Regions from separate parts of the Halomonas sp. ANAO-440 genome, predicted to be linked through region 2. Evidence: predicted binding sites of a transcription regulator. Region 2 holds the regulator's gene; the other holds the start of a gene.

Region 1 (5,808 bases), on a different contig from region 2:
GTTGAATAAGCTGTGAGGGTGCATGGCGCATCGCTGCCTGACGCTGAGTGATCCTATTCACCATAGCTCACTGGCATCTAATGTCGCTTGATCGACATCAAGTGATATACATCACCCAACCTGAAGACAGGTCACGGTTTGCCTAGGTGCGTACGGCGTGGAAGACTGGCGGCTGTGCTGTTTGGGAGAGGTTTCATGACAGGAACGCAAGCCGGTTACGGCCCACTGAAGCGGCTGTTGGCTAGCCCGGAATTCAACGTGGCACTCTTTGCCTTTCTACTGAATTTCCCCTGGGAGTTCCTGCAGGTGCCGCTCTTCGTCGCGATGCCGGAGATGGCGCACTGGGACGCCGTTCTCTTCTGCACCCGGGCGACCCTGGGCGATGTGCTCATCGCCCTGATCGCTTTCTGGGTCGTGGCGGGTCTGCGCCGACATCGCTACTGGCTGCTTCGCCCCGATACGCGCTCGATCCTCGGCTTCTTAGCCATTGGCATCGTGATCACGGTCGGGCTGGAATGGCATGCAACGGAGATCCAGCAGCGCTGGCAGTACGCTGAGCGGATGCCTACCCTGCCGCTGCTGGGGACTGGGCTGGCGCCGCTGCTTCAGTGGCTCCTACTGCCGCCGCTGATCCTGTGGTTGGCACGACGCCAGATGCTCGGGGAGGCGTGTCTACAATAAATTGGCGCACCCCACCGCGCACTCCACCGTGTTCTGCTCCGGGCTTGATGGACACAAGGTCGTAGACCTGGAGAGTCGTCTCATCCCCGGCCATGAAAGGCATGGTCATCAGTACGGCCAGTATCAAAAAGAAGGGGATGCCCTGGGCCAGAGCGATCGGGTTTGTTGGACTTGGGAAGCATCGAGTCATTCCTCCATTGGTATTCAGGGCCTGTCAGTGAGCGGCAGGGAGAGGCAGAAGGTAGTGATGCCATCCTGTGAGGAGACCGTGACGTCACCCCCATGCGCTTTGATGACGGATCGGGTGATGGCGAGCCCGAGCCCGGCCCCTTCTCCGTGGTGGCTGCGGATGTTGTCGGCGCGGTGGAAGCGCTCGAATAATCGTGGAAGTTGATCGGCAGGTATGGTTTCGCCGGGATTGCTGACGCTCAGCTGTGCCCAATCCTGGGACGGGGTGATAGAAATCTCGATGGTGCCGCCGGCGGGCGTGTGGCGCACGGCGTTCGAGATCAGGTTGGAGAGAGCGCGACGCAGCATCAACCGGTCGCCGGTTACCGTGGCGTTTCCGGATAGCTGTAGCTTAATGCCTTTTTCTTCAGCGAGAGCCTCGTAGAATTCCAGCAGCGCCTCTGCTTCCTGTTCAAGCACCACGGTCTCGAACGGGTTCGGTAGCAGACCGTGGTCGGTCTTCGCCAGGAACAGCATGTCGGCGATCATCCTTGCCAGTCGCTCGAACTCTTCCAGGTTGGAGTGCAGCACCTCACGGTAAGCCTCGGCGGAGCGCGGCCGCGACAGCGCGACCTGGGTTTCGGTCAGCAGGTTAGAGACGGGGGTGCGAAGCTCATGTGCGATATCTGCGGAGAAATCGCTGAGACGCTGAAAGTCGGCTTCCAAGCGGTCGAGCATACCGTTGAAGGCGCTGACCAAGGCCAGCATCTCAGCCGGAGCATCTCGCTCGGATAGGCGCTCGCCGAGACGGTCGGCGGAGAGCTTGCTGGCGGTGCGGGTGACCCGGCGAAGTGGTGCTAGGCCGTTGCGTGCGGCTAGCCAGCCGAGATGCGCCGCAATCAGCGTCGCCATCGTTATTCCGGTCCACAGATGGCGGCGGATGTCGCTGAGGAAGTGTGCATGGTGGCTGATATCAAGCCCAATCAGCACGTCCAAGGGAATTGGCTCGGGCAGTGGAAGCGTCTTCTCGGCCTCTCGGCCGATGAAGCTGCGCCCCTCATGCTGCCAGCGGGTCTGGGCGGCGACCTCATTTCCCTGCTTTGCTGGTGTTAGTTGCTCGGGCCGAAAGGCATAAAGCACCTCGTCCTCTTCGTCTCGGATCGAGAGGGCCAGGGTGTCATGACTGGCCAGTATGGTGTCGAGTTGAAGTAGCAAAGCGTCGAATGCCACGGATGAGTGCGCTTGCCCCAGCAGATTATCGATCATGGTCATCTTGGCACTCAGTTCCTGGCTATCGATTTGGTCGAAGTGAGTGTCGATCAGACGCTCCATCAATAGGCCAAGTACCAGCAGCAGGCTAGCGGTCAGCATGGCGAACAATAGTGCTAGACGCGCGGTTAGGGAGAGTGGCTGCCGTCTCATGTGATGTCAGAGGCCTCCAGCACATAACCCATGCCGCGAACGGTACGTATCAGCTTGAGGTGGAACGGGCCATCGACCTTGGCTCGCAGCCGCCTGACGGCAACATCAATCACGTTGGTGTCGCTGTCGAAATTCATGTCCCAGACCTGAGAGGCGATCAGCGAGCGGGGGAGTACCTCACCCTTCCGACGAATCAGCAGCTCGAGCAGGGCGAATTCCTTGGCGGTAAGGTCGATACGCTCACCAGCTCTTGTGACTCGGCGCTTCAGCAGGTCAAGCTCCAGGTCAGCGGCCCGGAATATTTCGGGCTCGCGGGTCTTGCCGCGCCTGAGTAAGGATCGGATACGAGCCAGCAGCTCGGAAAAGGCAAACGGTTTTACCAGGTAGTCGTCAGCTCCGAGCTCAAGCCCCCTGACTCGGTCGTCAACTTCGTCCCGGGCCGTCAGAAACAGGACGGGGACATCCTGCCCTGCGCGTCGCACCATCTGGAGAATGGTCCAGCCATCCATCCCCGGCAGCATCACATCGAGAATCAGAAGGTCATACTCCTCATTCTGTGCCAAGTGGAGGCCATCCAGCCCATCGCGCGCCAAGTCGACGACAAAACCGGCCTCCCTAAGGCCCTGGGCAAGGTAGTCACCCGTTTTCGGCTCGTCTTCAACAATCAGAATTTTCACGACGCCTCCGTTTTCTGGCCTCAATAGAAAATGACAAACATGTCATTTTGGGGTCACTTTCCTGTCCGTTTCTATTAGTTACTATGAGCACATAAAGACGAAGCGGGAGAGGAGTAGACAAGAGACATTCTACCACTTTTCCACATCAGAACCATAGAAGTCTGACGAAGTGAACCGCAGTCCTAGTAAACTTTAAATTAGATGAGGTGTAACATGCTTAAGAAAATCGCTCTCGCCACTGCTGTTGTTAGCATGTTCTCTGTACCGGCTTTTGCCAGTTTTGGCAGCGCAGCAGAGAACGGAAATTTCCTCCAGGAAGGCAGTACCACTAGCAAGATTATTAACAGTGGTCAGGCGCATACTTACTATCTGGATGTGGAGCAAGCCACGGCAGTGAAAATCGGCAGTGACCATTTCCCTGGTGCCACTCACCCCTTGCTCCGTATGAGTGCTCAGCTCGTGGATGCGCAAGGTAACATTGTCACTGAAGCGCAATCATCTGCTGGAAATTTCGAAATTCAAGAAACTCTTCAGCCTGGCCAATACCGACTGATGGTATCAGGTGACTCCGCTCCCGGTGGAGATGGCTGGGAACCGCATCGCTACAGCTTGCACGTTAATTTTCAGTAATCAGATTATCAAGTCATTGTTCTCTAGGAGAATTGGCCGGCGCAAGTCGGCCAATTTTATTCGGGCCTGTTTGAAGTGTGCGCCACATTTCATGGCAAATAATGATGATTAAAGTAAACAATCTTCTAGAGGCGGGGGGATAGTTTTATGGGCTATAAAACAGTGTGTATGCGGGCTGCCCTGATGTTGAGCGCCGCATTGTTCGTTCCCTCCCTGGTGCTGGCAATGCCATCGCTCTCGCTCAGCGAGGCCGAGCGCCTTGCCCGTATCGACGATCCTGCCACACTGCGCTTTCAGGAGCTGGCTGAGGCACGCCGGGAGGCTGCCATTTCGGCAAGTCAGCTCCCCGACCCCATGCTGATTGTCGAAGTCATGGATGTTGCCCGCGATGGCTTTACAGTCGAAGACGACAGCATGACTCAGTTACGGCTTGGCATTCGTCAGACCTTCCCCAGAGGCGATAGCCGCCGCTTTGCAAGCGAGCGGGAATTGGCCATGGCACAGGCGGAGGAAGCGCGTAGCAGCAATGCTGAGCGCGCTGCCATCCGCGCCGTTCGCCGCGCTTATTTATCTCTTTATAACCAGCGCGCCGTACTTGAGGTGCTTAAGCAAAGCCAGCCATTGTTCGAGGATCTGCGTGAAATTACCGAGCGTGAATTCGCTTCCGGTTTCGCCGATCAGCAGGATCTCTTGCGTGCCGAGCTTGAACTTGACCGACTGCATGATCGCTTGCTGAACACGCAGGCTCAGGAATCAGCGGCGTTGGCCCAGCTTTCTCGGTGGGTCGGCCTGGAAGCCGTGGCAAGACCCCTACCGTCGGACTTTCCGGAGCTTTCCGAACCGACGGGCACGTTACTAGCCCACCCCTTGTTGGCGGCGGAGCAGGCAATTGTCGATGCCGGAGCCCATGGTATCGAGCTGTCGCGGCAGGGCTATAAGCCGCAATGGTCAGTCGAGCTCACCTACGGCACCCCGACTGAAAGAGGCATGGGCATGCCTGACCGCATGTCGGCCATGGTCATGGTCGATTTACCTCTTTTCACTCGCCAGCGTCAGGACCGTGACCTGTCTGCCAGCGTACACCAGCGCGAGGCGGCTCAATACGCGTGGCATGAGCAGGTACGGGAGATGCAGCGCCAACTCGAAGAATCGCAGGCCAGGTGGCGACAGCTGAGCGAGCGTGAACGCGGTTTCGTGGAGCGACTCATCCCCCAAGCCAAGGCGAATGCTGAGGCGGCCGAGCATGGCTACAGAAACCGGACGGTCGATTTTACTGCCTACGTACGCGCTCGACTCATTGAGTTGGACACGCAGATCGATGCGATAGGCATCGCCACGGCACGACGTCTTGAGCAGGTGGATCTGCTCTATCTGTTGGGAGAGGACGCATGAGAGTTCTGGGAGTAATTGCCATTCTGGGGGTGGGGGCCGCATTGGGTGGCGCTGCCATGAATTACTGGCCGGATTCACATGCTCACGTTGCTGCGGCAGATGAACCGGCGAGTGGCGAGCGTGACATTCTTTACTACCGGCATCCTCACAACCCCTCCGTCACGTCTCCCGAGCCACGCAAAGATGAGATGAGCATGGATTTCATCCCGATCTATGCGGGCGGTGGTGATGCTGCGGCACCCGGCACGGTGAGCATCAGCCCGGTGGTGCAGCAGAACATGAACGTGCGCATCGGCTCGGTTGTTCGCGGCGATCTGGCTCGCCTGGTCGAAACGGTGGGTTTCGTCGATTACGACGAGTCGAGTCTGTCACATGTCCATCTACGCACCGAAGGATGGATCGAAGACCTCACGGTTCGAACCACCGGTGAGCGGGTCGAGGAGGGGCAGCTGCTGTTTCGCCTCTACTCACCCGAACTCGTCAATGCGCAGGAAGAGCTGCTGCATATCGTACGCCGTGGCGGCAGTGCTGCGCCGGCACGTGAGCGTCTGAGGGCGCTGGGTGTCAGTGCGGCCGAGATCGCCGAGGTCGAGAGAGCCGGCGAGCCGCGCCGGCTGGTGTCGGTACGGGCACGGCAGGGCGGTGTCGTGGAGTCGCTGAATGTCCGTGAAGGCATGTATGTCACGCCGGGCACCGAGGTCATGACCATTGCCGATCTGTCGCGGGTATGGGTGATGGCCGATCTGTTCGAGCATCAGGTCGATGCCGTGACACGAGACGATGCCGCTCACGTGAAATTGCCTTTCCGGCCCGGCGAACGTCTGGAGGGCAAGGTCGA
Region 2 (5,808 bases):
CGATACCGCGTTCCACGGCGACGATATCCAGGCGGCCATGCCGGTGGTCTATGCCACCGCGCTGCTGCTGGTGCTGGTGGTGGTGGTGCTTAACCTGACTGCAATATTTCTGCGCCATTATTTCAGGGCGCGTCACGGTGCGCTGTCGCGCCACTGACGGAGGATAGAGCCAAGCGATGTCCGAACTGCCGCTCTCACAGCCAAGCCAGCGATCGGATGCCAGTCGTCTGGAATCGGGTCGCTCCAACACAGCGGGGCCGATCATCGACTTTGCCCCCGATGTCAGCTGTCTCGATGTCGAGGGGTTGAGCCTGGCCTACGGTGGCAAGCCGGCGCTTCGCGACCTGACCCTGCGGGTGCCGCGGCACCGGGTCACGGCCTTCATCGGACCCTCCGGCTGCGGCAAGTCGACCCTGCTGCGGGCCCTGAACCGGCTCCACGACCTCAACGAGGCGGTGAGTCGGCAGGGCAGCATCCGCCTGGAGGGACAGGAGATCCATGCACCCGAGGTGGCGGTGGACGAGCTGCGGCGCCGGGTGGGGATGGTATTCCAGGCTCCCAACCCGTTTCCCATGTCGATCTACGAGAACGTGGCTTTCGGACTCCGCCTGCAGGGGGGCCTGACGCGGCGGCGGATGAACGACATCGTCGAGTGGGCGTTGGAGGCGGCGGCGCTCTGGGATGAGGTGAAGGATCGCCTGCGTGCCTCGGCCTGGTCGCTCTCCATCGGCCAGCAGCAGCGCCTGGTGATTGCCAGGACCCTGGCCGTTCGCCCCGAGGTTCTGCTGCTCGACGAACCGGCCTCGGCGCTGGACCCGATCTCGACGCTGAAGATCGAGGAGCTGATTCGCAGCCTGAAGTCGCAGCTGACCCTGGTGCTGGTCACCCACAACATGCAGCAGGCGGCGCGGGTTTCGGACTACACCGCCTTCCTCCACGACGGTGAACTGGTGGAGTACGCCCCCACGGCCAGCCTGTTCACCAACCCGCGCCTGGCGCGCACCGAAAACTACATCACCGGCCGCATGGCCTGACGGTCACCAGGAGAGTCACATGGACATCACCAGCGACACCCATAGCCAGCATATCTCCCGGCAGTTCAATCAGGAGCTGGAGGAGCTCAAGACCCACCTGATGACCATGGGGGGGCTGGTCGAGAACCAGGTCCTGGAGGCGGTCAGGGCCCTGCTCGAGGGCGACAGCCGGCTGGCCGAGAAGGTCCGCGACAGAGATCGCCAGGTCAACGACATGCAGCTCAAGATCGACGACGAGTGTACCCGGGTGCTGGCGCGCCGGCAGCCGGCGGCGTCGGACCTGCGCCTGGTACTGGCGGTGATCCGTGCCACGGCGGACCTGGAGCGTATCGGCGACGAAGCGAGCAAGATCGCCCGCAACGCCCTGAGCCTGATCGAGAGCGGCACCACCGTGCGCGGACTGGTGGAAGTGCGCCACATCAGCGAGCACGTGCGCAAGATGCTGCGCGATGCGCTGACGGCCTTCGCCCGTTTCGATACCGAGCTGGCGCTGCAGGTGGTGCGGGAGGACGAGGCGGTGGACGACGAATACGGCAGCGCCATGCGCTCGCTGATGACCTTCATGATGGAGGACAACCGCGCCATCGGTCCGGTGCTAAGCGTGATGTGGATACTGCGTGCCCTGGAGCGGGTCGGTGATCATGCCGACAACCTGGCGGAGTACGTCATCTACCTGGTCAAGGGGCTGGATATTCGCCACATGGACCCGGACCAGATCGATGAGGATGCGCTCAAGCGTCGTGGTTGAGGCGCCGTGAGACCAGCCGCCCTTCGGGAAAGACGCAGCGGAACAGCGCCCCCTGGCCGGGGCGCGTATCGATCTCCAGGGTCGCGTCGTGGCGCAGCAGCACATGCTTGACGATGGCCAGCCCCAGGCCGGTGCCGCCGGTGGCAGTGCTTCTGCCCTTGTCGACCCGGTAGAAGCGCTCGGTGAGCCGGGGCACATGCTCCGGGTCGATGCCGTCGCCGTTGTCTTCTACCTCGATACAGGCACCTGGGCCGCACGCCTTCCAGCGCAGGACGATCTGGCTGCCTGCCGGGGTGTAGCGCACGGCGTTGTAGGCCAGGTTCGATACCGCACTGCGAATCTCCTGTTCGCTGCCGAGCAGCGGCCGCTGCTCGTCGATTTCCACCGAGATCTGCTGCTGGCCGTTGGCGAGCGCTGCGGCATCGTGGCGGACGCTCTCGAGCAGCTCGCTCATGTCCAGCGGCGCGTGGTCGTCACCGCTCTGCTCGAGCTCCAGACGTGACAGCAGCAGCAGGTCGTTGACCAGGCTCTGCATGCGCGTGGTCTGCCCCTGCATCTGGGCGAGGCTGCGGGCAAGGCGGGGTGGCAGCTGGTCGGCGTTGTCGGCGTAGGTCTCGAGATAGCCGGCCAGCACGGTCAGCGGGGTCCTCAGTTCGTGAGAGACGTTGGCGACGAAGTCGCGCCGCATCTGCTCCAGGCGATGCAGGCGCGTGATGTCCCGCGCCATCAACAGGCGCTCGTCGTCACCGTAGAGGGTGATCTGGATCTGCAGGACCATCCGCTCGTCGATGGGCGAGGGCAGCGTCAGGGGGTCACGGTAGTCGCGGGCATTGAAGTAGGCGACGAAGCGCGGATCGCGCACCAGGTTGGTGATGTGCTGGCCGCGATCCTGGTGGGTGCGCAGGCCCAGCATGCGGTCGGCGGCGCCGTTCCACCACTCCAGGTCGCCATGCTGGTCGAGCATCACCACGCTGTCGCGCATGGCTTCGGAGGACTCCTGGATGCGCTTGAGCGTGGTACGTAGCCGCTCCTGGGTATGGCGCTGGCCTTTCTGATAGCGGTAGAGCCGATCGAACAGCTCCCCCCACAGGCCATTGGCGGCGGGTGGCTCGGCCTGGGGGTTGCGGGTGAGCCAGCGGTGAAGGGCGCGAAGCCGGCGCAGGTGGCGGTAGAGGTAGACGCCCATGCCGGCGGCAAGGCCGAGCCCGAAGGCCGAGAAGAACCAGCCGATCAGGCCGCCGGCCCCGGCCAACAGCCCTAGCCGCCAGATTTCATGGCTCCATAGGCGCATGTCAGACCTTGATGGAAAAACGGTAGCCGGTGCCACGCACGGTCTGGATCAGATGCTGGTGGTCATCGCCCAGGGCCTTGCGCAGGCGACGGATATGCACGTCCACGGTGCGCTCCTCGACATAGACATTGCCGCCCCACACCTGGTCCAGCAGCTGGCCGCGGGTATAGGCTCGCTCCTGGTGGGTCATGAAGAACTGCAGCAGGCGGTACTCGGTGGGTCCTATTTCCAGCGACTTGCCGTTGGCGCTGACCCGGTGGCTGACCGGGTCGAGCTCGAGCCCCTCGACCTCGACAAGGTCTTCCACCCCCTTCGGGGTGGAGCGGCGCAGCACGGCCTTGAGCCGGGCCACCAGTTCCCGCGGCGAGAAGGGCTTGGTGATGTAGTCGTCGGCGCCGGCCTCGAGCCCCAGGATCTTGTTGTCCTCCTCGCCCTTGGCGGTGAGCAGGATGATCGGCAGCTCGCTGGTGGTGGTCTCGCGCTTGAGGCGACGGGCCAGTTCGATCCCGCTGGTGCCGGGCATCATCCAGTCGAGCAGCAGCAGGTCGGGCTGGTGGTCGACGACCATGGCGTGGGCGGTCTGGGCGTTGTCGGCCTCGAGCACCCGGTAGTCGGCCATTTCCAGGGCCACGGCAATCATTTCGCGGATCGGCGCTTCATCATCGACGATCAGAACGGTCTTGGCTGTCATTCGGGGCCTCTAGCTCAGTAGCGGGTCGATGACGATAACAGCACGATATCATGTCATTTCGATGACAGCGCTATCGCACCCGGCGACCCGGTGGAAGTGACGACGGTGGGTGCCGGCATCATCCATAGCGTCCGGTGATGTAATCCTCGGTCTGCTTCTTCTCGGGCTCGGTGAAGATGGTGTTGGTCTCGCCGAACTCAACCAGATCGCCGAGGTACATGAAGGCGGTGTAGTCGGAGACCCTGGCCGCCTGCTGCATGTTGTGGGTGACGATGAGGATGGTGTACTGCTCCTTGAGCTCGTGGATCAGTTCCTCGATCTTCAGCGTCGAGATCGGGTCCAGCGCCGAGGCCGGTTCGTCGAGCAGGATCACCTCCGGCTCAATGGCGATGGCCCGGGCGATCACCAGGCGCTGCTGCTGGCCGCCGGAGAGGCCGAAAGCGTTGTCGCCGAGGCGATCCTTGACCTCGTCCCACAGCGCCGCGCCGCGCAGCGAGCGCTCTACCACCTCGTCGAGCACCGACTTGCTGTTGACGCCCTGCAGGCGCAGGCCGTAGGCGACGTTCTCGAAGATCGACTTGGGGAAGGGGTTGGGCTTCTGGAACACCATGCCCACCTTGCGGCGCAGCTCGGCGACATCCACGCCGCGGGCGTAGATGTCCTCGCCGTCGAGCAGGATATCGCCCTCGACGCGGCAAATATCGACCAGATCGTTCATGCGGTTGAAGCAGCGCAGCAGGGTCGACTTGCCACAGCCGGAGGGGCCGATAAAGGCGGTCACCTTGTTGGCCGGGATATCCAGGTCGATGCCCTTGAGCGCCTGGTCCTTGCCGTAGAACAGGTTGAGGTCGCGCACCTTGAAAGTGGTCTTGCCCATGCCGCGCATGGCGTCACGATGGCTGGCGGTGGTCATGGCTGACGTCATGGTAGTCATCTCTCGCCTCTTAAGTATCGTGGCGACGGCCCAGGCCGCCGCCATGCAGTCGGGTTGGCGTCAATCGGACGCGGCGCGGTAGCGTTCGCGCAGCCGGTTACGGATGCTGATGGCGGTCATGTTGAGCACGATGATCAGGATCACCAGCACCAGCGCCGTGGCGTAGACCAGCGGCCGCGCGGCCTCGACGTTGGGGCTCTGGAAGCCGACGTCGTAGATATGGAAGCCGAGGTGCATGATCTGGCGGTCCAGGTGCACGAAGGGGAAGCTGCCATCCACCGGCAGCGTCGGCGCCAGCTTGACCACCCCCACCAGCATCAGCGGCGCCACCTCCCCCGCCGCTCGGGCAATCGCCAGGATCATGCCGGTCATCATCGCCGGCGTGGCCAGCGGCACCACCACCTTCCACAGCGTCTCGGACTTGGTCGCCCCCAGCGCCAGGCTGCCCTGGCGCACCGAGGAGGGAATCCGCGCCAGGCCCTCCTCGGTGGAGACGATGACCACCGGCAGGGTCAGCAGCGCCAGGGTCAGCGAAGCCCAGATCAGCGCCGGCGAACCGAAGGTCGGCGACGGTAAGCGGTCGGCGTAGAACAGTTCATCGATGGAGCCGCCCAGGGTGTAGACGAAGAAGCCCAGGCCGAACACCCCATAGACGATCGACGGCACCCCGGCGAGGTTGTAGACCGAGATCCGGATCAGCTTGAGCAGCGGCCCCTGCTTGGCGTACTCGCGCAGGTAGATGGCCGCCAGTACGCCGAAGGGGCTGACGATCAGCGACATCAGCAGCACCATGGTCACGGTGCCGAAGATCGCCGGGAAGATGCCGCCGGCGGTATTCGCCTCGCGGGGCTCACCGCTGACGAAGGCCCAGAACTGCTGCACATAGGCCGCCGCCTTGGCACCCAACGACATGCTGTTGGGCTGCACCGCGCGAACGATCTCGCCGACGCTGACCTCGACCTCTTCACCGCCGGCCACGCTGGCCACCAGCACGTCGCGGCGGCTGGCCTGGCGCAGCACCTCGAGCTCTTCACGCAGGACCTCGAACTCCGCCTGCAGCGAGGCGCCCTCGCTCTCGATCCGGTCCAGCGCGTCGGCGAGCGTGTCCGG

The links. The regulator PhoB, encoded in region 2, activates phosphate uptake and scavenging genes when phosphate is short. The targets are predictions, from matches to a motif close to TGTCATANNNNTGTCANA.
Region 1: KZO25_RS09395 (heavy metal response regulator transcription factor) is a predicted target of PhoB. The motif match lies at 2,989-3,006, and genes of this name have one in related genera.

The regions. Positions count from the first base shown of each region.
Region 1 is NZ_JAHXBV010000011.1:3,488-9,295, forward strand. Features, by position in the region: gene KZO25_RS09385 (hypothetical protein) at 196-681, shown strand; gene KZO25_RS09390 (heavy metal sensor histidine kinase) at 886-2,271, opposite strand; gene KZO25_RS09395 (heavy metal response regulator transcription factor) at 2,268-2,948, opposite strand; gene KZO25_RS09400 (hypothetical protein) at 3,162-3,578, shown strand; gene KZO25_RS09405 (TolC family protein) at 3,726-4,970, shown strand; gene KZO25_RS09410 (efflux RND transporter periplasmic adaptor subunit) at 4,967-5,808, shown strand, end outside.
Region 2 is NZ_JAHXBV010000002.1:39,425-45,232, forward strand. Features, by position in the region: gene pstA (phosphate ABC transporter permease PstA) at 1-157, shown strand, start outside; gene pstB (phosphate ABC transporter ATP-binding protein PstB) at 177-1,034, shown strand; gene phoU (phosphate signaling complex protein PhoU) at 1,054-1,782, shown strand; gene phoR (phosphate regulon sensor histidine kinase PhoR) at 1,766-3,073, opposite strand; gene phoB (phosphate regulon transcriptional regulator PhoB) at 3,075-3,764, opposite strand; gene pstB (phosphate ABC transporter ATP-binding protein PstB) at 3,883-4,677, opposite strand; gene pstA (phosphate ABC transporter permease PstA) at 4,759-5,808, opposite strand, start outside.